3 regions of the Micromonospora maris AB-18-032 genome follow, and region 1 is predicted to be linked to each of the others. Evidence: riboswitches for the same ligand, from Rfam matches in the RefSeq annotation. Region 1 holds a riboswitch; each other region holds the start of a gene.
The links. A riboswitch is a leader RNA that binds a small molecule or an ion and turns the genes downstream of it on or off. The one in region 1 is predicted to bind S-adenosylmethionine.

Region 1 (9,931 bases):
CGTGGGTGTCGACCGCCCCGGCGGTGAGGATGCGGCCGTTGCCGGCGATGACCTCGGTGGCCGGGCCGATCACCAGGTCGGGGTGCACCCCGTCCATGGTGTCCGGGTTGCCGGCCCGGCCCAGCGCCACGATCCGTCCGTCGCGCAGCCCCACATCGGCCTTGACCACACCCCAGTGGTCGAGCACCACAGCACCGGTGATGACGGTGTCCAGCGCGCCCTCGGCCCGGGTGGCCCGGGACTGACCCATCGACTCGCGGATCACCTTGCCGCCACCGAAGACCGCCTCGTCGCCGCCGACGCAGTGGTCGTGTTCGACCTGGATGAGCAGGTTCGTGTCGGCCAACCGGATCCGGTCACCCGTGGTCGGCCCGTACAGCGCGGCGTAGCGGTTCCGCTCGACGATGCTCATGCCGCTCCTCCCGGCTCGGCGTCCAGTGCCCCGCCGCACTCGCCGCGCAGGCCGGGCACGATCCGGGCACCGGCCAACGGCACCAGGTCGACACTGCGGCTCACCCCCGGTTCGAAACGCACCGAGGTGCCCGCCGGTACGGCCAGCCGCTGCCCCCAGGCGATGTCCCGGTCGAAGTCCAGCGCGGGGTTGGCCTCGGCGAAGTGGTAGTGCGAGCCGACCTGCACCGGCCGGTCGCCGGTGTTGACCACCAGCAGCGTGGTCACCGGCCGCCCGGCGTTGATCTCCACCGGGTCGGCGGCCAGCAGGATCTCCCCCGGGATCACGGGATCGGGTGGTGCACCGTCACCAACTTGGTGCCGTCCGGGAACGTCGCCTCCACCTGCACCTCCCCCAGCAGCTCGGGGATGCCGTCCTGGACGTCCTCGCGGGTCAGCACGGTACGGCCGGCGGACATCAGGTCGACCACGGAGCGCCCGTCGCGGGCACCTTCGAGCAGGAAGGCGGTGATCACCGCGACGGCTTCGGGATAGTTCAGGCGCAGGCCGCGTTCGCGGCGGCGCCGGGCGACGTCGGCCGCCACGTGGACGAGCAGACGATCCTGCTCATGGGGAGTGAGATACAAGGGTGGCTCCCGGTGGGTGTCCGCGCCCGTCGACCGCCGGCTGCGACGCCTCGACGCGCCGTCCCACGGTTCGGGGCTCGCCCGTCGGGTCCCGCCACGTGTGCGGGCCTCGGGAGTTCCACCCTCCCGGCCCACCTGGCGAGGCACCGACGGTGTCTTCTCGGATGCGGACCGCACCGCCCACCGCTGAGCCGACCGTAAGGGATCACGCGGATGGTGGCAATGGGCGGCCCACATCGCGGCCCAGGCTGCTCGTGTCGACCGGCCCTGGCCCGTACGTCAGCCGCCGCCCCACCGGCGGGCTCCACGTCACGGTGCGCCTACCTGCCGCACCACCGGAGATGACCAGAGCGTGAGGGCCGTCATATCGAGTGGACGCCGACCCGTCCCCTGCTGCTAGCCTCGGCCGCAGGTCATGAGTGCCAGCGTGAAGCCCCGGCTTGCTGGCCGGCAACCCTCGTCCGCGCAGGGGTGCCCCGGGTGAGGACCAGGCACCGGTGCAACCACCGGTGCAAGCGTGGCCTGGTTTCCAGGTCATCACGACCTTGAGGGAGACCCATGTCGTACCGCAGTCGATCCGCTCCCGTGGCGGCCTGCCTCGATCTGACCCAACGTCGCCACGTCGACATGATGCGGGTCTGCAGCGCCGCGTGTAGCTGACCGCGTCGCTGCCGGTCGCCGAGCCTGCGGGCCTCGGGTGACCTGATCAACTCCCCCTCTGCCATCGGTTCATCCCAGCGGTCCGTCGCACGACGGACCGTCGGTGCGGCACGTCCGTGCCCGCCGTCGTTCATCCAGGAGACACCTGTGCGAATCGTTCCTGCCCTGACCCGGGCCGCCGCTGTCGGCGTCGCCGCAGTCCTCACCGCCGTCACGCTTACCGCCTGCGGTTCGGACTCGGCCGGCGAGGCCGACAACCCGTACAACCTGCTCCAGCCGGGGGTGCTGCGGGCCGGCACGCTCACCGACGCGCCGCCGAACGTGTACCTCAAGGACGGCAAGTTCACCGGCTTCGACAACGATCTGCTGGTCGCCGCCGCCGACAAGCTCGGGCTGAAGGTCGAGTTCGTCGGCACCGACTTCTCCGGCCTGCTCGCCCAGGTCAACAACCGCAAGTTCGACATCGGCAGTTCCTCGATCACCATCACCGAGGCGCGGAAGAAGACAGTCGACTTCGGCAACGGCTACGACTTCGGCTACCTCGGTCTCAACGTGCCCGCCGGCTCGACCCTGAGCAGCTTCGACGAGCTGGCCGGCAAGCGGGTGGTGGTCGTGCAGGGCACCGTCCAGGACGACTACGCCACCACCAAGGGCCTCGACCCGGTACGGGTGCCCGACTACAACAGCGCGCTCAACCAGCTCAAGGCGGGCACCGCGGACGCCTGGATCTCCCCGGCCGAGATCGGTGAGAAGACCGCCGCCGACAGCGGCGGCAAGATCACCGTGGCGGCGAAGGAACTCAGCCCGGCCCCGACGGCGTACGCCTTCGCCAAGGGCAACGACGCGCTGCGCGAGGCGCTGAACAAGGCCCTCGACGAGGTCATCGCCGACGGCACCTGGACCCGGCTCAACGAGCAGTACTACCCGGGTCGGGCGATCCCGGCCGACTTCGCTCCCGGCAGCGGCACCGTGACCGTCCCGTCGGCGGCCCCCTCGGCCGCTTCCTGACCGGTACGACCAGCTAGCAGGGCGGAGGTTGACCCGTGGATCCGTTGCGCACCCTGTGGGAGACGTTCTTCGACTGGGAGTCGATGCGCGAGGCGCTACCCGAAATGATCACTGTCGGGTTGCCGAACACGCTGATCCTGGCGGTCACCGCCGCCCTGCTCGGCTCGGCGCTGGGCATCGTGCTGGCCGTCGCGGGCATCTCGCGAACCCGCTGGCTGCGGTGGCCGGCACGGGTCTACACCGACGTCTTCCGGGGCCTGCCGGCCGCGGCGACGATCCTGCTGATCGGGGTCGGCCTGGCCCCGCTCGGCATGCAGGTGTGGGGGCCCAACCCGTACCCGCTGGGCATCCTGGCGCTGTCGCTGATCGCGTCGGCGTACATCGGGGAGATCTTCCGCTCCGGCATCCAGTCGGTGGAGGCCACCCAGCTGGAGGCGGCCCGCGCGCTCGGCTTCTCCTGGGGCGAGGCGATGCGCCGGGTGATCATTCCGCAGGGCATCCGGCGGATCCTGCCGGCCTGGGTGAACCAGCTGATCGCCCTGATCAAGGACTCCAGCCTGGTCTACTTCCTCGGCCTGCTGGCCAGCCAGCGGGAACTGTTCCGGATCGGGCAGGACTACGCCGCCAACACCGGCAACCAGTCGGCGCTGCTGCTGGCCGGGCTCTTCTACCTGGCGCTGACGGTCCCGCTGACCCACGTCGTCAACTGGATCGACAGGCGACTGCGGCACGGCCGACCGGCCACCGGCCCGGCCGACGACGACCCCGACGACCTAGACCTGGCGCTGCCCGGCGCCGCCGGAGGGAACCAACGATGAGCGACTCGGTCAGCCTGAGCCTGCGCGACGTGCACCTGGCCTTCGGGCGTCACCAGGTGCTGCGCGGGGTGGACCTGGACGTGGCCCGGGGGGCGACCGCCTGCGTGATCGGCCCCTCCGGGTCGGGCAAGTCCACCCTGCTGCGGACCGTCAACCGGCTGCTCGAACCGGACCGCGGCGACGTGCTGCTGGACGGACGCAGTGTGCTGCGCGACGACCCGGACGCCCTGCGGCAGCGGGTCGGCATGGTCTTCCAGCAGTTCAACCTCTTCCCGCACATGAGCGTGCTCCGCAACATCACCCTCGCGCTGCGGCGCATCCGCAAGCTCGGCGAGGACGAGGCGGCAGCGGTGGCCCGCGAACACCTGGACCGGGTGGGGCTGGCCGCCAAGGCCGACGCCCGCCCGGCACACCTGTCCGGTGGCCAGCAGCAACGTGTCGCCATCGCCCGCGCACTGGCCATGCAGCCGCAGGTGATGCTCTTCGACGAGGCCACCTCGGCGCTGGATCCGGAGCTGGTCAAGGGTGTCCTGGCGTTGATGGCGGACCTGTCGGCGCAGGGCATGACCATGGTCGTGGTGACCCACGAGATGGGTTTCGCCCGGGAGGTCGCCGACACGGTCGCGTTCATGGACGCCGGGGTGGTGCTGGAGGCCGGACCGCCGGCCGCGATCTTCGAAGCGGCGCAGCACCCGCGCCTGCGCCGCTTCCTCTCCCAGGTGCTCTGATCCCAAGTGCTCTGATCCCAGGTGCTCTGATCCCAAGGTGCTCTGAGCAGCCCGGGGGCCGTCGTCACTGCCCCGTCGGCAGCTGCCCGTCGAACTCAGGGCAACGCTTCATGGTGTAGTCCGACACCGGCGGCATCGCCGTCTTGAGCCCCTCGGTGGTCTGGCCGACGCGGGCCCACGCCGCCGGGTCCTCGGGCATGCTCTTGCCGGAGGCGTCGATGACCGCGGCGTAGAACTCGCCGAGCGTCGTCACGTCGGACTTGATCTCGGCTGGTGCCGCCGCCTTCAACTCCTTCAGCCGGGTACGGGCCTGATCCAGCTCGGCCTTGCCCGCGCTCTCGGTGAACAGCGGGTCCATCGAGGTGCTGAACGCCTGCACCGCGTCGCACCAGCGGTCCCCGTCACCCGACCCGGTGTCCTTTCCGCCGCTGCCCTGGTCCGGCGCCTGCCCGCCGTCGGCCTCGCTGGTCGCGGCTGCCCCACCCGAGGCGGTGCCGTCGTCCGTTCCGCCGGCACAGCCGGTCAGCATGAGCCCGGCCGCGAGCACGACAAGCAGCCCTCGAACCCGTCCCATCGTCTTCTCCTTCGACCTGAACACGCCGACCACCCCCGTCTGCCTCCGGCATCGCCACGGTCGCGGCACCCGCCACGTCGGGTCCACCACGGTCGTGTCCGGACACCGAGCAGTCTGATCGGCGGTCTTCGGGGGCGGTTCAGGAATTGTTCAGGCGAGCCCGATCCGGTAGCGCGGCCGCGGCCGGCTCGACACCGATCTCGGCCATCCGCACGACGTACTCCTGATGGCGCCGGTTGGCCTCACCGTGCCGTCCGGCGGCCGACAGCGCGGCGATCAGGCCGAGGTGGGCCGGCTCGTCGTAACCGTCCTCGCCGACCAGCCGCAGGTACCAGCCGATCGCCGCGTCGGGCCGGTCCAGGTGCAGATACCGCCTCGCCAGCCGGCGGGTCACCTCGCGGTGCAGTGCGGACAGCAGCGCCCGGGGCCGCTGGACCGCCGCACCGACGACCTCGTCGTCGGTGCGGAGATCACCGGCGTACATGGCCACCACCGTCTCCAGTTGGCTCAGCAACCGGTCGTCGGCGGCGGTGCCGGTCGGTGGCGGGCTCGCGGTGTCGGCGACGACTGCCGCCCGGGCCGCGTCGTGGAAACGCCACGCGTCCACCACCACATGTGCCGTCCTCAGCTGCACGGTGGCCGAGTCGGTGATCAGGTAACGGTCCGCCGGATGTCGCCGACCCGGGTCGAGCACACCCCGTACGGTCGAGATCAGCACCGACAGGCGGCGCAGCGCCACCTCGGCGCGGGCCTGCGGCCACAGCGCGGCGGCCAGCGCGTCGCGGGCCACCGGTCTGCCGAGCTGCGCGGCCACCATGTGCAGCAGATCGCGCGCCTTGCGGGACTGCCAGCTGCCGACCGACACCGCCACGCCGGCCAGCCGCACCGCGAACTGGCCCAGGATCTGCACCTCCACCTCGGGCACCGGTGCCGGCCCGATCGCCGCCAACGGTCCGGCGACATGCCAGCCACCTTCCTGTACGCCGATGCGGCGCAGCCGCTCGTACGCGATCCGCTCCGCGACCAGGTCACCGGTGAGCCGGGCCTGGAGCAGGGCGTTGGTGGCGAGCGCGAACTCGTTGCCGAGCTCGGCCCAGATCGTCGCCGCCTCGACCAGGTCGGCGAGCAGCCGGCGTACCGTCCGGGGCGAGGTCGCCTCGGGGTTGGCGCGGTGGGCGGCGAGGGTGACGAGTTCCATGGCCTCGGCCAGGCCCGCCGTGTCCCGCCGGCGACCGGTCTCGGCGCGGACCTGTTCGCCGTACCGCAGGGCGGTGTGCGGGTCTCCGGAGCAGAGGGCGACCCAGCCGGCGGCCAGTTCGGCGACGGTGGGGCCGGCGGAACTGGGCAGCGACAGGGCCCGCTCGGTGTGGCGGGCCGCCGCCTGCGGGTCGTCGGCGTAGCTGAGCCGGGCGAGCCCGGCGCACGCCTCCACCAGCACCTGCGCGTTGCCGTCCGGTTCTCCCATGGCCAGCGCCGCCCGGTAGGCGGCCACCGCCTGGTGGTTCGCCCCCCGGACCCGGTGCACTCGGGCGGTGAGCGTCAGCCCGAAGGCAGCCAGCGGGGAGCCGGCCCGCTGCCACCGGGCCAGCGCCTTGTCCGCGTCGCTGCGGGCGCGATGCAGGTCACCCAGGCCGAGCCACGCTTCCGCGCGGTTGTGCAGCGCCAACGCGAGCAGCATCTGCTGGCCGAGCAGTTCGCCGAGCCGGACCGCCTCGTCGAGTTCCTCGATGGCCGGTCGGTAGTGTCCCTCCTCGACCAGCCGCGACCCGACATTGCACCGGATCCGCAGTTGCTGCCCGAAGTCGCCGGCGCGTTCGGCTGCCGCCAGGGCCTGGGCGTACGCGTGCTCGTTTCCCGCGCGGTCGCCGTCGCCGAACGCGGCCAGCGCCTGTGCCAGGTAGGCCGCCGCCACCGCCGCGTCGTCGGCGCTGCGTTCGGCGACGGCGACCGCATCGGTGGCCAACTGCCGGGTACGCGCCTGGTCGCCCTGAGCCCAGCGGGTCGCGGCCCAGCCGGCGAGGACCTGGGCGCGGTCGGCGAGCGTCGACGGGTCCTGGTCGTCGAGGTCGAGGTCGACGCGGCGATAGCAGGCGTCGGCCGCGTCGAACCGGCCCTGCTGGTGCAGCAGCACACCGAGCCGCCAGGCCAACCCCGCGGGTAGCGGCAGGTCCGCCGGGACGGCCGCCAGCCGACGCAGGGCCTCGTCCTGGTGTCCCTGGTGGACGGCCGTCTCGATCGGGGTGAGCAGGTCGCGCATGCCCGGACCGCCCGTGCCGTGGCCTGAGCGTCCTCGTCCCACCTCATCGAGTCTAGTGAGCCTCGCCGCACCGACCCGCCGACGCGCGGTGGGCGTCGGCGGGAGCGCACACGAGAAGACCTGGTCACCGTGGGGTGTCGCGGTGGCGGAAGGCGGCCAGTCCGACGGCCAGCAGCACCACCGCCACGGCGGTGAGGGCGAGCAGCGGCGGTACGGTCGCGTCGGCGGCGGGTACGGACGGCACGTGCGTGTACGGGGACAGGTTGAGGGCGGCCTGCGGCAGGTCGAGCACCGTACCGAGCTGGCCGAGCAGCAGGAAGACGATCAGCGACGCCCAGCTCAGCCCGACCGACAAGCGCGGCAGCGTGCCGAACAGCGCGGTGACCACCCCGGCGACCACCAGCAGCGCCGGTAGCCGCAGCAGCGCCGCCCCGGCCAGGTCGACCGTCCAGCCGACCGGATCACCGTCGGCCACGCCGTACCCGAGGCCGGTGGTGATCCCGGCCAGCAGCACCAGCACCGACGCGCCGAGGGCCGCGCCGAGGACCTGCGTGCCGAGCCATCGGGTACGGCTGACCGCCGTGGCGAGCAGCGCCTCCAGGATGCCGTCGGACTCGTCGGTGCGGGTCCGCAGCAGCGCCTGCACCACGTACGCGCCGATGGTCAGTGCGAAGATCCCGAGCATCGCGGCCAGGTACGCGTCGACCAGTTCGGCACCGCCGCCGAGCTGGGCGATCACCTCGGCCGCCTGCGGGTTCTCCGCGATCATGGCGTCGACCTCGTGCCCGGCCGCGCCCATCGCGAGACCGAGAATCGTCACCGCGACCGCCCAACCGGCCAACGCCCCCCGGTGCAGCCGCCAGGTCAACCCGGCGGGGCTGAGCAGCCCGGACGCGGCCCGGGCCGGCCCACGACGGGCGGCGAGCAGGCCCGCGCCGACGTCCCGACGCTCGGCCAGCAGGTAGGCCACGGCGACGCAGGCGACCAGCAGGGCCACCGGCAGGGCCAGCGCCCACAAGCGTTCCGGACCGAAGGCCCGGACCTGGGTGCCCCAGCCCAGCGGGGACAGCCACACCGGCCACGCGCTGTCCAGGCGGGTCGCGGCGGCGGCCCGCTCACCGAGCACGTCACCGGCGGCACGCAGCAGGAACGCGACACCGACCGTGGCGGCGGCGAGGGCGTTCGCGCCGCGCGAGGTGACGGTGAGCTGGGCGGTGACGGCGGCGACGCCGGTGAAGGCGACACCCACCCCGCCGACCGCCGCCGCGGCGGCCACCGACCCGGCGACCGGCAGGCCGGTGCCGACCAGAGCCAGGGCGAGCAGCCCGGCGGCCAGCACGTTGGCACCCACCACCACGACCAGGGCGGCGGTGAGCAGGGCGTACCGCCCGACCGGCGCGGCACCGAGCAGTTCCGCCCGCCCGGTCTCCTCGTTCTGCCGGGTGTGCCGGGTCACCGCGAAGGTGCTGAGCAGGGCGGCGAGCAGAGCCAGGGTCAGGTACGACTCGGTGACCACCACGGCACCGATGTCCGTGCCGGCGATCGGACCGTTGAAGGCCCGGGCGACCACGCTGGTGATCGCGGTCTCGGCGTAGCCGAGGCGGGTCTGCGCATCGGGGTAGAGCCCGGCGACGCTCTCGGCGATGGCGTACCCGATCAGGGGGGTGCCGAGCACCCAGATGCCCAGCCGGACCCGGTCGCGGCGCACGGCGAGCCGGGCCAGCCGACCGGTGCCGGTGAGGGTGCTCATCGGGCACCGCCGTCGGTGACGGTGTCGCCGTAGTGGCGCAGGAACAGCTCCTCCAGGGTGGGCGGCGCGCTGGTCAGGGCCCGGACCTGGAAGCGGAGCAGGTGAGCCAGCAGCGTGTCGAGGTGCGCCGGCTCGACCTCCAACCGGACCCGCCCGTCGACGGCGCGAACCTCGTGCACCCCCGGCAGCTCGGCCACCCCGGTCAGCGGGCGTACGGTCTCGACGGTGACCGTGGTGCGGGCCAGGTGCCGCAGCTCGGTGAGGCTGCCGGACTCCACGATCCGCCCCTCCCGGATGATGCTGACCCGGTCGCAGAGCGCCTCGACCTCGGCCAGCACGTGACTGGAGAGCAGCACGCTGGCACCGCCGGCGGTGAGTTCGCGGACCTCCTCCTGGAACACCGCCTCCATCAGCGGGTCGAGGCCGGAGGTCGGTTCGTCCAGGACGTACAGCTCGACGTCGGAGGCGAAGGCGGCGACGATGGCGACCTTCTGCCGGTTGCCCTTGGAGTAGGTACGGCACTTCTTCGTGGGGTCCAGTTCGAAGCGGTGCAGCAGCTCGTCGCGGCGGCGTTCGTCGAGGCCGCCGCGCAGGGCGCCGAACAGGTCGATCGCCTCGCCGCCGGAAAGGTTGGGCCAGAGGTTGACGTCGCCGGGCACGTACGCCAGCCGCCGGTGCAGCGCCACCGCGTCGCGCCACGGGTCGCCGTCGAGGACCCGTACCTGCCCGGAGTCGCGACGCAGCAGGCCGAGCAGGATCCGGATGGTGGTGGACTTGCCGGAGCCGTTGGGGCCGAGGAAGCCGTGCACCTCCCCCGGTTCCACCCGCAGATCCAGCCCGTCGAGGGCGCGTACGCTGCCGAAGGTCTTGACCAGGTTGTCGATGGCTATCACGGACATGGGGGCCTCCCGCCGCACCGAACACGACTCACTGCACTGACCGATGGTAAGGGCTCGATGCGAGTCTGTCCGACCGCCGGTCAGGAGCGGCTACCCTCGACGGCATGACCTTGGCGGAGACCGACGGCACCCGCGAGAGGATCCTGCGCGCCGCGTTCGACCTGTTCACCGTGCACGGCTACCAGCGCACCTCGTTGCGC
Region 2 (9,931 bases), 2.1 Mb from region 1:
GCTCGGCGCGATCCGGTCCTTCCTACCCACCCACTACAGCACTGCCTGGCTGGGGCTGCTCTCCACACCGGTGCAGACCGACGACATCGTCCGTGGTGCCGTCTCCGCGATCTGCTACGCCACCGCTTTCTGGGGGCTGGCCTTCTGGCGCTTCACCCGCAAGGACGTCGTCTCGTAGCCCGGCCGCGCCGCAGGCTCCTGGTCGGTGCGCCCTGTATCAGGACGTCGTCGCACCAGGAGCTCGCGGCGGGTCAGTGCTGCGGTGGGACCGTGGTCGGGGCGAGGGGGGTGGCGGGCGGCAGTGCCGAGGTGGGGGGCTGCTTCTTCCAGGCGCTCACGCCGACCCGGTTGGTGTTGCCGAGATCGATCGGCCCTTCGACGGCGACCTCCTGCGTCGGCTCTCCCTCCGCCGGGGCGACCTCCAGCCGCTGCGCGTTGGTGGCGACCACGGTCGGGTCGTCGACCAGGTTGCGCCAGAGCACCGCTGCGCCCGCGGCTTCGCCGGGCGCCAGCGTCAGGGGTCGGGGCGGGTCGTCGAAGCCCGAAGTGATCCCTCTGGCCCCGGCGATCACCCTGACTTTGATCGGGTTGTCGTCGCTGTCCAGCAGCCGGAGCTGCGGATAGCCGTGCAGCCGGTACGGGCGGCTGCCGCAGTTGACAAGTTCCAGGCCCATCGCCCGCAGGCCCATCGCCGCGCTCACCCCGAGGGAGTTGATCCGTACCCCCTCGGCCGGGCAGGGGCCCGGTGCGGTGGTGCCGGCGGTCGGCGGCGTACCTGTCGACGGGGTGGCGACCGGTGGTGGGGCGTCGGTCGCGCCGGCGGTGGTGTCGCCGGCGTCGGGGGTCGAGGCGCACCCGGCGAGCAGGGCCAGCGTCGCGAGCGCCCCGACCGACCGACGATACGGCCGGGTCCGGCGCTTGGTGGCCGTTGCTGGAGTTGTCCTACGTATCCCGCACATCGGGACATCGTCACATCGCCCGATACCGCGCGTGGCCCCGACGTCCCGGATTCGTGATCGAGGAGCACACCCGCCCCAATAAGGGGATTCCCGTCGCGCGAGCCTTCCGCGAACCGGTTGGACGCTGAGTGACGGGACAGCGCCCGGAAGTTCCAGCCGCTAGCATGGCTTGGGAGCGTTCCCACAGTCAGAGATTGCATCGACAACAATCTATACATCTCGCATTCTGGATCCCCCATCGGATCTACTACGGAGGTATCCGAATGCGTATCGACCGGTTCGGCGGGCCGGCACTGTCCCTGTTCCGCATGGTTGTCGGCCTGCTCTTTCTCTGTCACGGCCTGGCCTCGTTGTTCGGCGTCTTCGGCGGTAACCGGGGCACCGGTGAACCTGTGCCGCTCGGCCAGTGGCCGGGCTGGTGGGCCGCACTGATCCAGGCGCTCTGTGGTGCGCTGGTGCTGGTCGGCCTCTTCACCCGACCCGCGGCGCTGCTGGCATCGGGCTCGATGGCGTACGCGTACTTCGTGGTCCACCAGCCCGAGGCGCTGCTGCCGCTGCGCAACCACGGCGAGCTGTCCGTGATGTTCTGCTGGTCGTTCCTGCTGATCGCGATCCTCGGTCCGGGAAGCTGGGCGCTGGACAACCTGCTCGGTCAGCGCGGCGGGCGGGAACTCGCCCTCGACGCAGAAGCACGCAGCTCCGTGCCGGCCTGACCCTCCGTGCGAGAGTCGCGATCATGCTCGGACCTGGATCGAGTGGTCATCCGGCGGCGCTGATGCCACTCGATCCAGGAATGGGTGTGACCTGCGGAGCAATCCGCGATCTCGCTCACAAGCTGGGACAGTCAGGCGACGGCCCCGGCGCTACTGCCTAGAATCGGCAGCACAACTGCATACCTCATCCAGAGGGGCTGAGGGATACGGCCCGACGACGCCCCGGCAACCACCTCGCGCGCTCATCGTTGAGCGTCCGGCGGGGCAGGTGCCAATTCCGTCCCCGCCGCAGAGTGCGATGCGGGGAAAGATGAGAGGACTTCGACATGACGTCGACGCTCGCCCCCTCCGGCATCAACACCGCCACCAGCCCGGCCCGCGCTCTGGTCTGTCGCGCCTGTTCGGCCCGCTACCCCCTCGCCGCCCAGCACGCCTGTTACGAGTGTTTCGGCCCGCTGGAGGTCGACTACGACCCGGCTGCCCTCGCCGCCGTCACCCGGGAGCAGATCGAGGCCGGGCCGCGCAACATCTGGCGGTACGCCGCCCTGCTGCCCGCCGGTCAGGACCCGACCACCCGGGTCACCCTGGAACCGGGGTTCACCCCACTTGTCGCCGCCGACCGGCTCGCCGCCGAGTTGGGCATCACCGCCCCGCTGTGGGTCAAGGACGACAGCGCCAACCCCACCCACTCGTTCAAGGACCGCGTGGTGTCGGTGGCGCTGACCGCCGCCCGGGCGCTCGGCTTCTCCCGGTTCGCCTGCGCCTCCACCGGCAACCTGGCCAACTCGGTCGCCGCGCACGCGGCCCGGGTCGGCGTCCCCTCGGTGGTCTTCATCCCCAGCGACCTGGAACAGGGCAAGGTGGTGACCACCGCCGTCTACGGCGGCGAACTGGTCGCCATCGACGGCTCCTACGACGACGTGAACCGGCTCTGCGGTGAACTGGTGGAGACCGACGAGTTCGAGGACACCGCCTTCGTCAACGTCAATGTCCGGCCGTACTACGCGGAGGGTTCCAAGACGCTCGGCTACGAGGTGGCCGAACAACTCGGTTGGCGGATTCCCGCCCAGGTGGTCGTCCCGATGGCCTCCGGTGAACTGCTCACCAAGATTGACAAGGCATTCACCGAACTGGTCGAGATCGGGCTGGTCGAGGCGCCCGCGGGCGGTTGGAAGGTGTTCGGCGCGCAGTCGGCCGGCTGCAACCCGATCGCCACCGCCCTGCACGCCGACAGCGACGTCATCACTCCGGTCAAGCCGACCGGTATCGCCAAGTCGCTCAACATCGGCGACCCGGCCGCCGGTCTGTACGCGCTGGAGGCGGTACGTCGCACCGGCGGCTGGATGGAGTACGCCGACGACGACGAGATCCGCGCCGGAGTGCGGCTGTTGGCGCGTACCACAGGGGTTTTCGCCGAGACGGCCGGTGGCGTGACCGTGGCGGTGCTGCGCAAGCTGGTCGAGTCCGGCCGGTTGGATCCGACCGCCGAGACGGTGGTGTTCAACACCGGCGAAGGGCTCAAGACCCTCGACGCGGTGGCCGGCGAGGTGGGGCCGACCCATCGGATCAAGCCGTCGTTGCGGGCCGCCCGCGATGCCGGCCTGCTCGGCTGAGTTGACCATCGGGCACATGATCAGCGGAAATGCTGTGACCAGCGGTAAATGATCAAGCGGGATCGCCGGTGATCGAAGTGGATTCACGTTTCTTCAGAAATGCGGAAAACACGCCGACGAGGACTTGACGGCAAGAACCGCACAGCGGAAGATGCTCCGTGCGGGAGGGCGTATCGCCGTAGACTTTCAGTCTGTACGACCCAACGCCGGAGGCGTTGTGCGATCGACCCTCCCGACCAGCGTCCGAACGGGCCAGCGAGAAATTCGCTGGCCCGTTCGTCTTTCCCTCACGCAGGCTGCCGACATGACCCTCACCATCGCGCCCTTCGGTGCCGGCGACGACACCGCCATCGAGCAGGCGTACGAGATCGACACCGCCGCCTGGGCGGTGGACGTGCCCGACCTGCCCAGCTGCCGGCAACGGTTCTTCGGCATGATCCGGCACCCGATGCCCGGCGACGTGGCGGTGCACCTGCTGGCCCACCTAGACGGTGCGCCCGTCGGCTATCTGCTGCTCGACCTGCCGCAGTTGGACAACACCGAGAACGCCTCCGCCGATCTGGTCGTGCATCCGGCGTACCGTCGCCGGGGGGTGGGGCGCGCGCTGCTCGACCGGGGCCTCGACGTGCTGCGCGAGCGGGGACGCGTGCGGGTGAGCACGATGAGCGCCGCGCACCTGCCCGGCCAGCCGGACCGCCCCTCGCCGGCAACCGCCTTCGCGACCACCGTCGGCGCGACGGACGCCCTGGTCGACGTGCGGCGGCGACTCGACACCCGCCACCTCGACCAGGCGCGGCTCGACGCGCTGCTGGCCGAGGCGCGGGCCCGGACGGCCGGGTACGAGCTGCTGTTCTGGCAGGGCGGTACGCCGGAGGAACACCTCGCCGACGTGGCGTACCTGGACGGTCGGTTGCTTGCTGACGCGCCGATGGGTGATCTCGCCTGGGAGCCGGAGCAGATCGACGCCGAGCGGGTGCGCGGCACCGACCGGGCGCTGGCGGCCCGCGGCCGGCGGCGCTACCACGCGGGCGTACGCCATCAGGCGACCGGGCGGCTTGTCGCGTGGACGTTGCTGGACGTCGGCGCATCCACCGGCTGGCACGCCTTCCAGCAGATCACCATCGTGGACCCCGAGCACCGTGGGCATCGACTCGGCCTGCTCGCCAAGATCGAAAACCTGCGTCACCTGCTCGCCCACGAGCCGGCCGTCCAGGCCATCGACACCTTCAACGCGGACAGCAACGAGCACATGATCGCGATCAATGAGCAACTCGGCTTCCAGGTGCGGGACAGGTGGAGCAACTGGCAGCTGACGGTGTGACGGAAAACCGGTGGCGGGGCCGGGCGGCGGCGGGCAGGCTCGCGGCCATGGATATCGCCGTAGCCCCGTTCGACCCCTCCGACGAGGCGGCGCTGGACGACGCGTACCGGATCCGCGCGGCGGCCCAGGTGGTCGACACGCCTGACGTGCCGGCCGGTGACCGCGCAGAGTTCGGCCTGGTGGCGGCCCATCCGCCGTACGGCAATCTGATCCATCGCGCGTTGGCCCGACGGGGCGGCGAGGCCGTCGGATATCTGTGGCTACGCCTGCCGCAGTTGGACAACACCAGCACCGTCCTCGTCGAACTCTTCGTCGACCCGGCTCACCGGCGGCGCGGGGTGGGCCGAGCCCTGCTCGCCCACGCCCGGGAGGTGGCCCTCGGGCACGGCCGCAAACACCTGATCGCAGAGGTCGACGGGGTGCCGCCGGGAGAGGACCGGCAGCCGCCCGGTGCGGCGTTCGCGGCGGCGGTCGGCGCGCAGGCCGCCCTGCCGATGGTGCGCCGCCGGCTGGACACCACAGGGCTGGACGAGGCCGCGCTCACCGCGCTGCACGAGCAGGCACGGTCCCGGGCGGCCGGCTACCGCACGGTGGCGTGGCAGGGTGCGGCCCCGGAGGAGTACGTGGCCGACGTGGCCCGGCTGGAGGCCCGGCTGCTCGTCGATGCCCCTACCGGCGATCTCGCCATGGAGGCGGAGCGGGTGGACGCCGCGCGGATCCGCGAGATCGAGCGGTTCCAGGCGCTGCGCGGTCGGCGGCGCTACCACCTGGGGGCGGTGCACGAGCAGACCGGGCGGCTGGTCGCCTGGACGATGATCCAGACCGGCCCGTTCACGAACTGGTACGCCTCGCAGGAGATCACAATCGTCGACCCGGCACACCGTGGGCACCGCCTCGGCCTGCTGGTGAAGATCGAGAACCTGCGTCAGGTGCTGGCGCAGGAACCGGAGCTGCGAGTGATCGACACCTGGAACGCGGCGGTCAACGACCACATGGTCAACATCAACGAACAGCTCGGCTACCGGGTGGCCGAAAGCGCCGCGGACTGGCAGTTGACCCTCTGAGTTTGTGACAGCCCTCTACTGATCGCGGGGCTTCCTGTTGCATGATGGCGGCATGACGGACACCCCGCACCCCCACTACGACAGGCACGCCGAAACTCTCAACCGCGCGCTGACCGCGATCACGGAGCGCGGGTACTGGTCCGCCTACCCGGAATCACCGAGCCCCCGGGTGTACGGCGAGACCGCGGCGGCCGACGGCAAGGCCGCCTTCGAGGCGTACCTGGGCGGGAACTTCCCGCTCGACCAGCCCACCGACGGCAAGTGGATCGCCACCGAGACCAGCCCGTTCGGCGTCGAGCTGAACGTGACCTACCCGCACGCCACCGCCGACCAGCTGGTCGCCGCCGCGTCCGCCGCACTGCCCGCCTGGCGCGACGCCGGGCCGCAGACCCGGGCGGGCGTCTGCCTGGAGATTCTCGACCGGCTGCACAAGAACGTCTTCGAGCTGGCCAACGCGGTGCAGTTCACCAGCGGTCAGGCGTTCGTGATGGCCTTCCAGGCCGGTGGCGCGCACGCCCTCGACCGGGCCCTGGAGGCCATCGCCTACTCCTACGCCGAGATGACCCGGCACCCGGGCACCGCCGGCTGGGAGAAGGCCGCCGGCAAGGGCGACCCGTTGCGGATGACCAAGACCTTCCACGTGGTGCCGCGCGGCGTCGGCCTGGTCATCGGCTGCAACACCTTCCCGACCTGGAACTCGTACCCGGGTCTGTTCGCCTCCCTGGTCACCGGCAACCCGGTGGTCGTCAAGCCGCACCCGCGCGCCGTGCTGCCGCTGGCCATCACCGTGCGGTACGCCCGCGAGGTGCTCGCCGAGGCCGGCTTCGACCCGAACCTGGTGCTGCTCGCCCCGGAGGCCGCCGACGAGAAGCTGGCCACCATGCTGGCCCTGCACCCGGCTGTCAAGATCGTCGACTTCACCGGTTCCACCGAGTACGGCGACTGGCTCGAAGCCAATGCCCGGCAGGCGGCCGTCTACACGGAGAAGGCCGGCCTCAACACGGTCGTCATCGACTCCACCGACGACTTCGCCGGCATGTGCCGCAACCTCGGCTTCACCCTCGTCCTCTACAGCGGCCAGATGTGCACCACCTCGCAGAACATCCTCATCCCCCGGGACGGGATCGACACCGACCAGGGGCACAAGAGCTTCGACGAGGTGGCCGCCGGCATCGCCGCCGCCGTCGGCAAGCTGACCGCCGACCCCGCCCGGGGTGTCGAGCTGACCGGCGCGATCGTCAACGACGGCGTACTGGAGCGGCTGGACGAGGTCACCAAGGTCGGCGAGCCGGTGCTGGAGTCCCGTACGGTCGAGCACCCGGCCTACCCCGGCGCCGTCGTGCGTACGCCGACGATCGTCAAGCTGGACGCGGGCGACACCGCGACCTACTCGCGGGAGTGGTTCGGGCCGATCTCCTTCGCCATCGCCACCGACTCCACCGCACACAGCCTGGAGATCCTGCGTTCGACGGTGGGGGAGAAGGGCGCCCTGACGGCGGCGGTCTACTCCACCGACGAGTCGGTGCTCGCCGCCACCGAGAACGCCGCGATCGAGGTCGGCGTGCACCTGTCGGCCAACCTCACCGGCGGGGTATTCGTGAACCAGTCGGCGGCGTTCTCCGACTTCCACGGCAGTGGGGCGAACGCGGCGGCCAATGCGGCGTTGACGGACGGGGCGTACGTGGCGAACCGGTTCCGGATCGTGCAGAGTCGTCGGCACTCGTCGTAGGTGGTTGCGGTGGGGGGTTCCGGGGCAGCCCGACCCGCTCCGGGCGGTCAGGCTTGATCCCTGCGCGGGTCGGGCTGCCCCGGAACCCCTGCCGGTCGGGCTGCGTCCGGCGATGCCGGGTGAGGTGGGGTGCGGTGGGTGTGGTGGTCAGGCGGGGCGGCGCATTTGCAGTTCGCGGAGGGTGGGGATGGTGGGGTGCGGGACGCGTAGGCCGGTGTCGACGAAGCCCAGTCGCTGATACGCCCGGTAGGCGCGGTCGTTGCCGACCACCACTTCGAGCATGAGGTTGTCGCGCCGTTCGGCTCGGGACCAGGCTGCCACCGCCGTCACCAGGTCCGCGAGCAGGCCGGTGCCGCGCCACATCGGGGTCACGTAGACCGCGTAGATCAGGGTGACCCCGCGCTCGGTGGGGTGGGCGACGCCGCCTATGTGGCCGACCAGGCGGCCGCCCGGATCGGCGACGAACTGGGCATTTGTGGGGCCGGTCGAGGTCTGACGAATCCGGGCCGCGTACTCCGCGTGCGGGCGGGCGGCGGCCTCGGCGAGCGTCTCCAGGAAGGCCAGCGGCGCGTCGGCGAGCATCTCCAGACGCAGCGCGCGCATCCGGGCGGCGTCCGTGGGTCGGACCCGCCGTACCTCGGCCCGCAGGGGGGCCTCATCGCCCGGGGCGCTGATCATGTCGCATACCTATCACAATGACGAGCGACGATGTCGCTGGTCAGAATATGTCCGATTTGTGGTCGTGCGCCGCCGTCACGCCTCGTGTACCGTGCGATTTCGGTCACCCTATTCCGTGGTCGTCGATGACTGCCGAAGACGGTGAGTTTCGGGCCGTCCCGGCGTGCCGCCGGCCCGGCCCGGAGGTAGTGGAACGCCGCGCAGAGTGAGGACAACACCGTGGCACAGGGCACCGTGAAGTGGTTCAACGCCGAAAAGGGCTACGGCTTCATCGCCGTCGACGGCGGGCAGGACGTGTTCGTTCACTTCTCCGCGATCGAGATGGACGGCTACAAGGCGCTGGACGACGGCCAGCGGGTGGAGTTCGAGATCGCCCAGGGCCAGAAGGGCCCCCAGGCCGAGCGGGTACGCGTCATCGCCTGAGTGCGTTCCACCCACGCCGGCAGACCGCCGGTACGGGTGGCGTGGTCGCGGCCGGAGGGGGGCTGCGGTGCGGATACCTCACAAGGGAAGATCGTGAGCCGGAACCAGCTGTCGCTGAGGAGGGTTCATGTCCGACCAGCCGCCCCCGGCAGGTCCACCGCATTCGTCACCAGATGAATCGGCCCCGTCCGTCGGTGCTTCCAGCTGGCAGCCCACCGACCCGACGGCACCTGCCTCGCCGCAACGAGACCCGGCCACCGCCGGCCTGCCGTCCCCTCCGCCGCAGGGGTACGGCCCGGCCCCCGCGACGCCGCCGGGTGAATACGGCCCGCCCGCTGCCGCACCGCCAGCCGGGCACGGCCCGCCGCCACCCGGATACGGCCAGCCCCCGGTCGGATACGGCCAGCCAACCGGCGGGTACGGCCAGCCTGCTGCCCCGCCACCGGGCGGGTACGGTCCGCCGCCGGGTGGGGGGCCGGGTGGTCCGCCGCCCTGGGCTGGGTATCCCGCCTATCCCGGCCAGCCGGTCGGCCATCCTCAACAGTCGGTGCCGGTCTATCCCGGCCAGCCCTTCCAAGGCTGGTACGACCCGGCGGCGTACGGGTTCGATCCCGCCGATGCCCTGGTCACTCCGCCGGGTGCGGGTCTCAATGGTTGGTTCAGCCGCTGCTGGGGTGCGGTGCGCCGGGGCTGGAGCCTGCTGCTGCCGATCGTCGTGCTGACCCAGGTGCTGCCGGCGGCGGCGCTGTCGGTGCTCGGGCTGATCTTCGACCCGTCGGCCCGCTGGGAGGCCGAGCTCGCCGCCGACTCTGCGGCCCTGCCCGCCAACTTCGGTGTCGACCTGGCGAAGTGGATGGGAGTGCTGGTCGCCGGGAGCCTGATCTTCGGTCTGGTGCAGTGCGTCGGGTGGGCCGCCGGCACGTGGGTGATCGCCCGGCAGGCGGCCGGTGCGCAGGTCAGCCTCGGGGGCGCATTCGGCTACGGCATGCGCCGGGCGTTCGGCCTCTGGGGCTGGACGCTGCTGCTCACCCTGATCGTGCTCCTCGGTTTCTGCCTCTGTTTCCTGCCCGGTGTCTACGCGGGCTTCGCGTTGGCCATGGCCGGCCCGGTCTACCTCTTCGAGCGCCGCGACCCGTTCGGCCGCTCGCACCGGATGCTGCGCGACCGGCTGGGGCTGCTGCTCGGCCGGGTGGCGTTGACGGCCGGCGTGGTGATCGCTGTCGGGTTCGTCGCCGGCGTGGTGGAGGGGGTCTTGCTCATGCCGTTCGGTACCGCGCCGCTCGAAGCCGTGGACACCGCCGTCGGCGCGGTCCTGGTGATCGTCGGGGCGGCGCTGGTGGGACTGCCGGCATACCTGGCCCAACTGGTCGGGCTGCTGGTCACGTACGCCGAACAGCGGGCTCACGAGGGCCCGGTGAACAGCGGGCAACT
Region 3 (9,931 bases), 1.5 Mb from region 1:
GTGCTGCTGGCCCTGCTGGGGGTGGCGGCGGTGGGCTACCTCGCCTGGCTCGTCGTGGCCAGCGACCTGCCGCAGGGGGTCAGGCTGGCCCTGGCGATCCCGGCTGTGCTCGTCCTGCTGCTGGTCAAGCCGTCGTTCGGGCGGGTGCCCAGGTATGGCGTGATCACTGAGCGCGAGGCCCCGCAGTTGCACCGGCTGGTGCGGGAAGTCGCTGATGCCGCCGGAACACCGGTTCCCGACGTGATCTGTGCAGATCTGAGTCTCAACGCCGGTGTCGCGCGGCTGGGTTGGCGTCAGCGGTCGGTGCTCGTCATCGGGATTCCCCTGTGGGTGATGCTGCCGCGGCCGGCCCGGGTTTCGCTGCTGGCCCACGAACTGGGGCACCTGGCCAACGGCGATCCGCTTCGGGTGCGGAGGACCCTGCTGGCGAGGACGTTCGGCGCCCGGGCGGTAGTGGCCACCGGTGGGCGGAACCCCTGGCGGCGTGCCGTTCACGCGGCTGACTCGCTGGCCGAGCAGGGGTCGGGGCCGGTTGTGCTCCTCGGGATGATCGTCCATGGAATCGTCGCTCTCGCCAATGTCGCTGGCGCGACCGCGCAGTTGCTCGTCGACAGCGTGGCGATGCCCGACAGCCGCCGCGCCGAATACCGGGCGGATCTGGTCGCCCGCCGGGTCGCCGGCAGCGCGGCCTTCCTCCGATCCTCCGAGACGGTCCTGCTCGCTGGCCGGATCTGGCAGGACTTGTGGCACCTGGCGCCGCGTATCGACGGCGAGCAGTTGGAGGCGGCGGCTGCTGAAGCCCGGGAAAGCCTGGCTGCTCGTCTGCCGCTGGCTCGTCAGCTCAGCCGGCGGACCACCGACCTGTGGAGTTCCCACCCGGGCGAAGACCAGCGGATGCGGCTGATCGAGGCCCTGCCTGCTGTCGACGGAGCTCTCTGTGTTGACACCAGGCGCTGGGCCGATATCGACACCGAGCTCGCGCCACGGCGCCGCGCCGCACACAACATCCTCCTCGGAACCCGGGACCGGTTCTGAGAGGTTGCCGGTGAGGCCGCCGACGGCGTGGAGGCGGTCGCCGTGGTCCGCCGTAACGAGCCCGACGTGGTGCTCAGGGACATCCGCATGCCCGTGATGGACGGCATCGAGGCGACTCGCCGAATGGTCGACGGCATGGCGAGGCCACCGCGGATCATCATTCTCACGACCTTCAACGTCGACCGGTACGTCTACGCCGCGCTCGCACCGCATCGGGTGGCCGCGCTCGTGCTCGAGGAGCGCCCACCGCCGGTGCTGCTCGGCCTTGCCATGCCGAGCTGCGTCCCGGAGACCGCGCCGTACTACGACCGGGAGGTGCGGCCGGCCGTGCTTTCGGGGCTGAATGCCCCCGACCCCGCCTGGTGGGAGGCGCTCGCCACGACGCACCACCGGCACATCGTCAACGATCAACCACTACAGGTTCGGCAGTGCACCTAGTCCTTCGGTCCGCGGGGGATGTCGCCGCGCAGGGTGATGCGGTGCATGACCCGTCGAGCGGATCCGTAGTCCCGGTTGGCGTAGTGGGCGGTACTGCGGTTGTCCCAGAGCGCCACGTCCCCGGGGCGCCATCGGTGCCGCACGATGTGCTCCGGCTTGGTGAGGTGGGCGTAGAGCAGGTCCAGGATGGCCCGGCTCTCGAAGTCCGATACGCCGACGATGTGCGAGGTGAAACCCGGATTCACGAAGATCCCTCGACGGCCGGTCTCGGGATGGACCCGGACCACCGGGTGTTCGACCGGATCCAGTCGGGACACCTGTTGGCCCTCCCACACGTTGCCTCCGCGTTGGGCGAGATAGTAGCCGAACTCGCGAGTGCCGTCGTGAATGGCGGTGAGTTGATCGACAAGCCGACGTACCGGTTCGCTGAGCGAGTCGTACGCCAGTTGCGCGTCGGCCCAGGTGGTGTCGCCTCCGGTGGGCGGGAGGATGACGGCGCGCAGGATCGAGCCGAGTGGTGGTCGCTTCATGAAGGTGACGTCGGTATGCCAGACGTCGGCGAAGCCGTTGTCCGTGCTGTCGAGGGCGTAGATCTCGGGGTGTGCGTCATCGACGCCGCCGACCACGGGGTGGGATGCTGTCAGTTCTCCGATTCTGCGTCCCAGACGCACCTGGCCATCGTCGTCGAGGCGCTGATCGCGCAGGAAGAGCACCTTGCGGTCGACCAGCGCGGCGCGCAGCGCCGTGACCTCCTCGTCGCTGGCGATGGCCAGGTCCAGACCGTGGACCAGAGCGCCAAAGTGTGGTCCCAGCGGTTCGAGGTCGAGCGGGGTGTGAACCGTGGTCATGCGGATGCTCCTTCGCTTCGGACGGCGTGTCCGATCTCGGCGCGCAGGGCGGCGTAGTCGGGCAGGCCTCGCAGGTCGTCCGGGGTGATGCCGGTGCGAGGTAGGTGGATGGGCAGGTCCAGGACGATCCGGCCGGGGCGAGGGCTGAGCACCACGACCCGGCTGCCGAGAAAGACTGCCTCGTCCACACTGTGGGTGACGAAGATCGAGGTGCGCCCGGGCGCGGTGCTGACCGAGCGAAGGTCTTCCTGGAGGCGCTCGCGGGTGAGCGCGTCGAGCGCTGCGAACGGTTCGTCGAGGAGCAGCAGTGGGCGGTCGGCGGCGAGGGCCCGGGCGATGGCGACTCGCTGCTGCTGACCGCCGGAGATCTGCCAGGTGCGGCGCTTTGCCACGTCGTGCAGCCCGACCCGGTTGAGGAGCGCGTCGACGCCATCGGTGGGCTGCCCGGCGTACCGCAGTGCCAACTCGATGTTGCCGCCGACGGTTTTCCACGGGAAGAGCCGGGGCTGCTGAAAAACCAGGCCGGCGCTGCGCCCTGGGATCGGTGGTACGCCGTCGGTCAGGACCGTGCCGGTGGTGGGCTGCTCGAAGCCGGCGATCAGCCGCAGCAGTGTGCTCTTGCCGCACCCGGACGCGCCGACCAGGACGAGGAACTCGCCCGGCGGCACTGTCAGGTCGATGGGACCGAGGGCGACGACTTCGCCGTATCTGTGCTCGACGTCGGTGACGGTGATCGCCGCGGTGTGGCCGGATTCAGCCGAGGGCATCGGGCAGTCCTACGGTATAGATCGCTGCCTGTACGGTCGCCAGGTCTGGCACAGCGTCGATCTTCTGCTGGTCCTTGAGGAACTGTGCGGCGCTGACGAGATTGTCAGCGAGTTTGCCCTTGGCCGCGGAGGTGCCCAGCCATTCGGGGCTGGCCAGGTCCTCGGGCTTGAGGAAGACGCCCTGCGAGAGTTGCCGCTGCGCTTCCTCCGGGCTGAGGTTGAGTTCGGCGCCGACCGACTTCGCTGCCGCGGCGGGGTCGTCGTGGATCAGGTTCAGGGCCTGGGACTGGGCCTTGCGCCAGGCGTCGACTGCGGCAGGGTGCGCCTCAACGAAGTCCGTGGCGACGACGCCGAGGTCCAGTGTGGGCTTGCCGGCGGTGGCGAGTTCGCGACTGGTGATCAGCACCGTACCGGTCTTGCGGAGTTCATCCAGTGATGGCAACCAGGAGTAGGCCGCGTCCAGGTCGCCCCGGGTCCAGGCGGCCTGGATGTCCTGGGGCTCCAGGTCGACGATGGTGAGCTCTGATTCCTTGACGCCGGCTCGATCCAGGGCGGCCAGCAGGCTGTAGTGGGCGGTGGAGGCGAAGGGGGTCCCTACCTTCTTGCCGCGCAGGCCGGTGATGTCGGTGACGCCGGCGCCGTTGCGGGCCACCAACGCCTCGTTGTCGCCGGCCACGTCGAGGACGAAGGCGACCTGATACGGAATGTTCAGCGGCGCGGAGAGACCGCGCGCCACCGGACTCGACCCGATCGCCGCGATGTCGACGCTGCCGGCGACGAAGGCGGTGTTGATGCTCGCGCCGGAGTCGAACTTGGTCCAGGTGATCTGGTAGTCGGGTAGCGCATTCTCAAGCAGTCTCTGGTTCTTCACGATGAGGTCGCCGCTGGGGAAGGCCTGGTAGGCGATCCGGATGGTCTTGCGGCCCGGATCGCCGCCGCTGGCGGCACCGTCGCCGCAGGCACTCAACAGCAGGGACACGGCTGCCAGCAGACCGAGTGTCTTGCGCATCTGTTGTCTCCTAGATCTGGCCCCGCCACGGGATGAGCCGGTTTTCGGCGGTCCGTAGCAGGGCGTCGATGATGAGGCCGGACAGGCCAATGGCGAAGAGGCCGAGAATGACGACGTCGGTCTGGGAGTAGCGCTGGGCGTCGCGGACCATGCCACCGATGCCGGGTACGCCGTTGATCGTCTCGGCGGCGACCACCGAGGAGTACGCGACCCCCACCGCGATCCGGATGCCGGTGAATATCTCCGGTAATGCGTGGGGGAGCACCACGTCGCGGATCACGTGAACACGACCGGCGCCCAGCGCCCGCGCGGCCTCGACCAGACCGGTCGGTGCGGAGTGGACGGCTGCGGCGGTCGCGACCGCCACGGGCGGCAACGCGGCGATGGAGAGCAACCAGAGCTTGGGCGTCTCGTCGATGCCGAACCAGATGATGAAGAGGCTGAAGTAGGCAAGCGGCGGAAGGGCGCGGACGAAGGTGACGACCGGTTCGATCACTACCCGGAACCCGCTGACAGTTCCCATCACGACACCGAGGAGCACCCCACCGGCGATGCCGATGATGGAGCCGATCAGGATGCGCCGCAGGCTGACGCCGAGGTGTTCGATGAGCAGATGCCCGCTGTAGCCGCGGATGCCGTCGTGGGTGGTCGACGTCTGGACCAGTTGGTGCCACACCGCGCCGGGTGAGGGGATGAAGGTCGGATTGCCGGTGGTCCGGGCGGCGACTTCCCAGAGCCCGTAGAGCACGACGAGGGCGAGGAGCCGAAGCAGGATCCGACGGCGGCGCCAGCCACGGGGTGCCAGAGCCCTCCGGGCGGCCGTCGATGCACCGATCGAGGTTTCCGCGGTGGGTGACGCGGAGACTGTGGTGGTCACCCACTTTTCCTATAGTGAAAGTAGGTAATGGGCAAGCGGAGATCACAGGGCGGGACGGCCGGCTGCGTACCCACGCTGTTTCGTAGTCATGGACCACGTCGGCCTTTGGCTGTCCCGCCCAGCTGTTGTCGATGCCGAGGAGCGTGTCAGGGCGGGTGGCGAAGACCCCCTGAGCGTGGTGGCCGCCCGGTCGGCGAGAGAGGTGCTCGTTCTCCGGCGCGTGTAGCCCGTGGGGGGACTCCTGGCCGCGCTCCTCCGACTCGAGCATCCGAGCGACGTCGTCCAGGGCGAGACCGAGGCTGGTGAGGCGGCTGATGTGCAGCGCGAGAATGAGATGACGGGCGATTATCGGTCAGGGAAATGCCGAAACGTGGTTGGTGAAGGTTGTGGCGACAACCAACGACCCGCCGGCCGTCGAGGTCGCGGCCGGCGTCACGATAGACGCAAGAACGTGCCACCTGTTCGGAAGCCCAGCGACCAGGATGCCGATCATCGCGCCAACGAACACGGGCACCAGAATGAAGATGACCAGATGTTCCGCCACGTCGACAACAAGGAATGCTGCCGCCGAAGAAGGGGCGTCCGGCTCGTCTCGGATGACGAAGTAGGACGGTGCGCCGAGCCGCCTGCGTTCCTGCCAGTGGCTTTCCATTGCTACCGCAAAGTGCGGCACACACCGTGCTGCGCAGGCATAACCTGGCACCGCGGGCCGCTCGACTGGCGTATGCGATCCCCGACGGCACGCTGGTCTCGATCGACCGGGGCGCCGAGCGCCCGCTATCCACGATGAAACTGGCATTGTCGTCGTGACCGCCTGGACCGACACGGCGATAACAACCATCCATGTGACGTCAGTGGGAACAAAGGACACTCGACTATGGTCACGTTCGATGTGCGCGCCAGGCAGATGTGCACGCCGGAGTGGCTTATCACTGCCGTGCGGCGCGCGGCAGCTATCTGTACCTGCACCGGGTCGGATAGTGCGCGAAGCGTACTGGCGGCAAGGCCGGTCCGTATGGCAATATCGGCGGCGGTCATGAGTGTCAGCGTCAAGGCCCCGGCCTGCTGGCCGGCAACCCTCGTGCGTCCGCGGTGGGGTGCCTCCGGGTGAGGACCAGGCCGCCGGCGTCCGCCGGAGAGGCAAGCGCGGACCCGTGCGGGTCCACCGTCATGAAGGACCAGTGTGCCCACGATCGCTCCTGTGGTGCTCGGCGCGGATCTGCCTGTCCGTCTCTCCGACGGCACCACCGTCACGTACGCCAACCTCGACTACGCCGCTACCGCACCGTGCCTCGCTGCCGCCGCCGATGCGGTCAATGAACTCCTGCCCTGGTACGCCAGTGTGCATCGGGGTGCCGGCGCGGCGTCACGTCGCTGCACCCTGGCGTACGAGCAGTCCCGCCAGACCGTGGCGGATTTCCTCGACATCCGGCCCGACGACCACGTGATCTTCACCCGGAACACCACCGACGCGATGAACCTGCTCGCCCGGGCACTGCCATCCCACACCACCGTGGTGACCTGGGCGGGCGAGCACCATGCGAACCTCTTGCCCTGGCCGCGGGTGCACTGCCTGCCGGTGCCCGCGGACCTGCCGGCGGTGGTGTCCGGGCTCACCCGCGCACTGGCCGACCTGCGCAGCGCCGGCCCCGTGCTGGTAGCGGTCACCGGCGCGTCCAACGTCACCGGAGAGGTCTGGCCGATAGCCGAACTCGCCGAGATCGCGCACCGGCACGGCGCGCGGATCGCCGTCGACGCCGCCCAGTTGGCCCCGCACCGTCCGGTCTCCATGACCGACGCCGGCATCGACTACCTGGCGCTGTCCGGGCACAAGCTGTACGCGCCGTTCGGCGCAGGAGTGTTGGCCGGCCGGGCCGACTGGCTCGACGCCGCCGCCCCGTATCTCGCCGGCGGCGGGGCCACCAGGCACGTCGGTGACGAGGCGGCCGAGGTGCAGTGGCATGTTGGTCCCGCTCGGCATGAGGCCGGCACACCGAATTTGCTGGGCGCGGTCGCGCTCGCCGCCGCCTGCGCCACGCTCGCCGCCTCGCCGGCCGTGCTGGCGCACGAACAGGATCTGCTGAAGCGGTTGCGCGACGGGCTCGCGGCCTTGCCCGGGGTGGCAGAGCTGCGGACGTTCGACGTCGGTCACGACCGGGTCGGCATCGTCAGCTTCGCCGTCGCCGAGCAGCGAGCAACGGAGGTCGCCCACCGGCTCGCCGCTGATCACGGTATCGGCGTGCGCGACGGGTTGTTCTGCGCCCACCCGCTCGCCCGGAAACTGCTGACCGACGCGGCCGAGCGGCTCGGCTGCCCGACCGACAGGTACGCGATCCGGGCCAGCATCGGCATCGGTACGACCGTCGCGCACGTCGACCGGCTTCTGCGCGGGTTGCGGGAGATCGTGACGTCGAGTCGGGCGGCAGCGCGTCGCTGAACCGGCGAGCCTTCTATCAGGGGGCGTGCCGGCTCCGATGACCTCGAAAGGGGGCAGTTGGTAGAGATCGCGGGCGTCGGCCCACAGGTTCGCAAAAGCCGGTCAAGCCCCGTTCACTGATCTTGCCGAGCGGATTGTCGAGCAGGTCGGACCGGGCGGGCGTGGGCCACAACCACTCGTTACGGGCCCGGGCGGCATGATCGCTCGGGCCCGGGTGGCAGCAGGCACCGTGCGAGTGCCCTTACGGCTGCGCGGAGCCGGTCGCCGCCGCCGTCGGCGATGGTTCGGCGGACCAGTTCGGCGTCGAATGCCCCGAGCAGGACGTGGGCGACGTATCCGGCGTCGAGGTCCGGGCGGAGTTGCCCGACGAGCTGGCGCAGGTGTTCGTGCCAGCGTCGGTAGGTGGGGTCGTCGTGCCGTCCGGCGGCGCAGGCCATTGCGTGGGCGGCGAGGAGGGTCGCGTTGGTCGCGGCGAGGTCGGCCAGTGCATCGAGGAAGGCCAGGAGCCGGTCCCCGGGCGGTGCTCCGGGCCCCAGCGGTGGTGGACCGTGGCTGATCTGCTCTCCGATTCGCGTCGCGCGTTCGGCGAGGAGTTCCCGGAACAGGCCGGACCGGCTGCCGAAGCGGCGGAAGACGGTGCCTTTGCCGACGCCCGCCCGGGCGGCGATCGAGTCGACGGAGATCGGCATAGCTTCGCGGTACGTCAATAGATCCTCGGTGGCGCGCAGGATCATCGCCCGGTTGCGGGCCGCGTCGGCGCGTTCAGTCGTCATGGCATTTCCCCAGAAAATTGGACGAGTCGGACTTACGGTAGCGGGGACAACCGGGCCGCTGGTCCGGATCGTGTTTCTGGAGGTCGTACCGTGCAAGCCCTGATCGCCGCCCCCGACACCGCCGAGGGACACCGCTTGGCCGAGGTGCCCGAGCCGGTCCCGACGCCCGGCCAGTTGCTCGTCGAGGTGAGACAGTCCTCGGTGAACTTCGGCGAGGCCCGCTTCCGTGCCGGGATGCCCGCCGGCACGGTGCTCGGTTACGACGCCGCGGGTTACGTCGTGCGGGCCGCCGAGGACGGCAGCGGTCCGGCCGTCGGCGACCGGGTGGTCGCCTTCGGTCCGGGAACGTGGGCCGAACGTGCCGTCTTCGACGTCGACAGCGTGGCGCGGATCCCCGACGGGCTCGATCTCGCCGCCACGGCGGCCCTGCCGATGGTGGGCCTCACCGCCCTGCGGACCCTGCGAGGCGCCGGCCCACTGCTGGGCCGTCGGGTGCTGGTCACCGGCGCGTCCGGAGGCGTCGGACGGCTGGCGGTTCAACTCGCCCGCCTCGGCGGAGCCACGGTGGTGGCGTCGGTCGGCTCGCCGGCGCGGGGGGAGGGGCTGCGCGACCTGGGCGCAGCCGAGGTGGTGGTCGGGCTGGACGACGTCCGCGAGCCGGTCGACGTGGTGGTGGAGACAGTCGGTGGTGACCACCTCACCCGCGCGTGGTCGCTGCTCAAGCCGGGCGGGATCTGCCAGAGCATCGGCTGGGCGTCGGGTGCGGCGGCCGTCTTCGCGCCCAACTCGACCTTCGCATTGGGCGAACCCCGGCGTCTGCAGTCCTTCGGTGACACCTCCCGCCCCGGAGCCGACCTGGCTACCCTCCTGGCCTTCGTGGCCGCCGGGGACATCTCCCTACCGGTCGGCTGGCGGGACTCCTGGAAGCGCGTCGACGACGCGATCGAGGCGCTGCTCGGCCGCCGCGTGGCCGGCAAGGCGGTCCTCGACATCGACTGACGCCCCACCGTCGGGCCTGCCGCCCGGCAGCGAGGTCAGCTCGCCCAGGCAGGCCGCGATGTCCGCCCGGAGCCGATCGCCCGACCGGAGGTGGAACAGGTGACCGCCGGGCAGCACCCGCAGCCGGAACGACGACGAGGTGTACGCCGCCCACCCGACCGCGTCGGCGCGCCCCACCAGCGGATCGGAGTCGCCGACGTAGGCGCGCACCGGCACCGGCACCGGATCGGGCCCGGTCGGAGGCTGGGAGTGCAGGGCCGCGAGGTCGCCGCGCAGCAGCCGGACCGCCGTCCGCACCCACGCGGGATACCGGCGTACCACCTCGGACATGCCCCCGATGCGCACCAGCAGGTCGGCGACCTCGTCGTCGGACAGCGCCGACACCGCGAGCGGTGGCCCGCAGCGCGGGTCCGGGTAGCCGCCGACGAACAACGCCACCGGCGGTCGTCCCCGCTCGACCTGCCGTCGGGCCACCGCGGCGGCCAGGGCCGCACCCATGCTGTGTCCATAGAGAGCGTACGGACGTTCCAGTGACGGCTCGACAGCGTCCACGACGGCGTCGAGCAGACGGCCGAAATCGGTGATGGGCGCCTCCCGCACGCGGTTCTCCCGGCCGGGCAGCTGCACCGGGTAGACCGCGACCCGTGGCTGCAACGCCTCCGCCCAGCCGGCGAAGGTGGACGCTGCGGCGCCGGCGTGGTGGAAACAGAACAGCCGCACCCGGTCCGCCGGATCCGGCGTCCGGTCC

Region 2: another riboswitch for S-adenosylmethionine. It lies ahead of thrC (threonine synthase); the one in region 1 lies ahead of VAB18032_RS17780 (ABC transporter substrate-binding protein).
Region 3: another riboswitch for S-adenosylmethionine. It lies ahead of VAB18032_RS11685 (aminotransferase class V-fold PLP-dependent enzyme); the one in region 1 lies ahead of VAB18032_RS17780 (ABC transporter substrate-binding protein).

What each region holds. Positions count from the first base shown of each region.
Region 1 is NC_015434.1:4,018,767-4,028,697, forward strand. It holds gene VAB18032_RS17760 (urease subunit alpha) at 1-412, opposite strand, end outside; gene VAB18032_RS17765 (urease subunit beta) at 409-738, opposite strand; gene VAB18032_RS17770 (urease subunit gamma) at 735-1,037, opposite strand; SAM riboswitch class IV at 1,449-1,561, shown strand; gene VAB18032_RS17780 (ABC transporter substrate-binding protein) at 1,845-2,705, shown strand; gene VAB18032_RS17785 (amino acid ABC transporter permease) at 2,741-3,523, shown strand; gene VAB18032_RS17790 (amino acid ABC transporter ATP-binding protein) at 3,520-4,251, shown strand; gene VAB18032_RS17795 (hypothetical protein) at 4,316-4,825, opposite strand; gene VAB18032_RS17800 (ATP-binding protein) at 4,965-7,124, opposite strand; gene VAB18032_RS17805 (ABC transporter permease) at 7,207-8,832, opposite strand; gene VAB18032_RS17810 (ABC transporter ATP-binding protein) at 8,829-9,731, opposite strand; gene VAB18032_RS17815 (TetR family transcriptional regulator) at 9,836-9,931, shown strand, end outside.
Region 2 is NC_015434.1:6,156,342-6,166,272, reverse strand. It holds gene VAB18032_RS27350 (ABC transporter permease) at 1-178, shown strand, start outside; gene VAB18032_RS27345 (DUF4232 domain-containing protein) at 252-959, opposite strand; gene VAB18032_RS27340 (DoxX family protein) at 1,223-1,672, shown strand; SAM riboswitch class I at 1,854-1,989, shown strand; gene thrC (threonine synthase) at 1,999-3,285, shown strand; gene VAB18032_RS27330 (GNAT family N-acetyltransferase) at 3,590-4,606, shown strand; gene VAB18032_RS27325 (GNAT family N-acetyltransferase) at 4,654-5,670, shown strand; gene paaN (phenylacetic acid degradation protein PaaN) at 5,723-7,399, shown strand; gene VAB18032_RS27315 (GNAT family N-acetyltransferase) at 7,547-8,077, opposite strand; gene VAB18032_RS27310 (cold-shock protein) at 8,297-8,500, shown strand; gene VAB18032_RS27305 (hypothetical protein) at 9,048-9,931, shown strand, end outside.
Region 3 is NC_015434.1:2,554,441-2,564,371, forward strand. It holds gene VAB18032_RS30005 (M48 family metallopeptidase) at 1-1,035, shown strand, start outside; gene VAB18032_RS33520 (response regulator) at 1,102-1,473, shown strand; gene VAB18032_RS11660 (TauD/TfdA dioxygenase family protein) at 1,470-2,321, opposite strand; gene VAB18032_RS11665 (ABC transporter ATP-binding protein) at 2,318-3,088, opposite strand; gene VAB18032_RS11670 (taurine ABC transporter substrate-binding protein) at 3,075-4,097, opposite strand; gene VAB18032_RS11675 (ABC transporter permease) at 4,108-4,974, opposite strand; gene VAB18032_RS31660 (hypothetical protein) at 5,327-5,626, opposite strand; SAM riboswitch class IV at 6,007-6,127, shown strand; gene VAB18032_RS11685 (aminotransferase class V-fold PLP-dependent enzyme) at 6,176-7,411, shown strand; gene VAB18032_RS11690 (TetR/AcrR family transcriptional regulator) at 7,591-8,184, opposite strand; gene VAB18032_RS11695 (zinc-binding dehydrogenase) at 8,275-9,183, shown strand; gene VAB18032_RS11700 (thioesterase II family protein) at 9,082-9,931, opposite strand, start outside.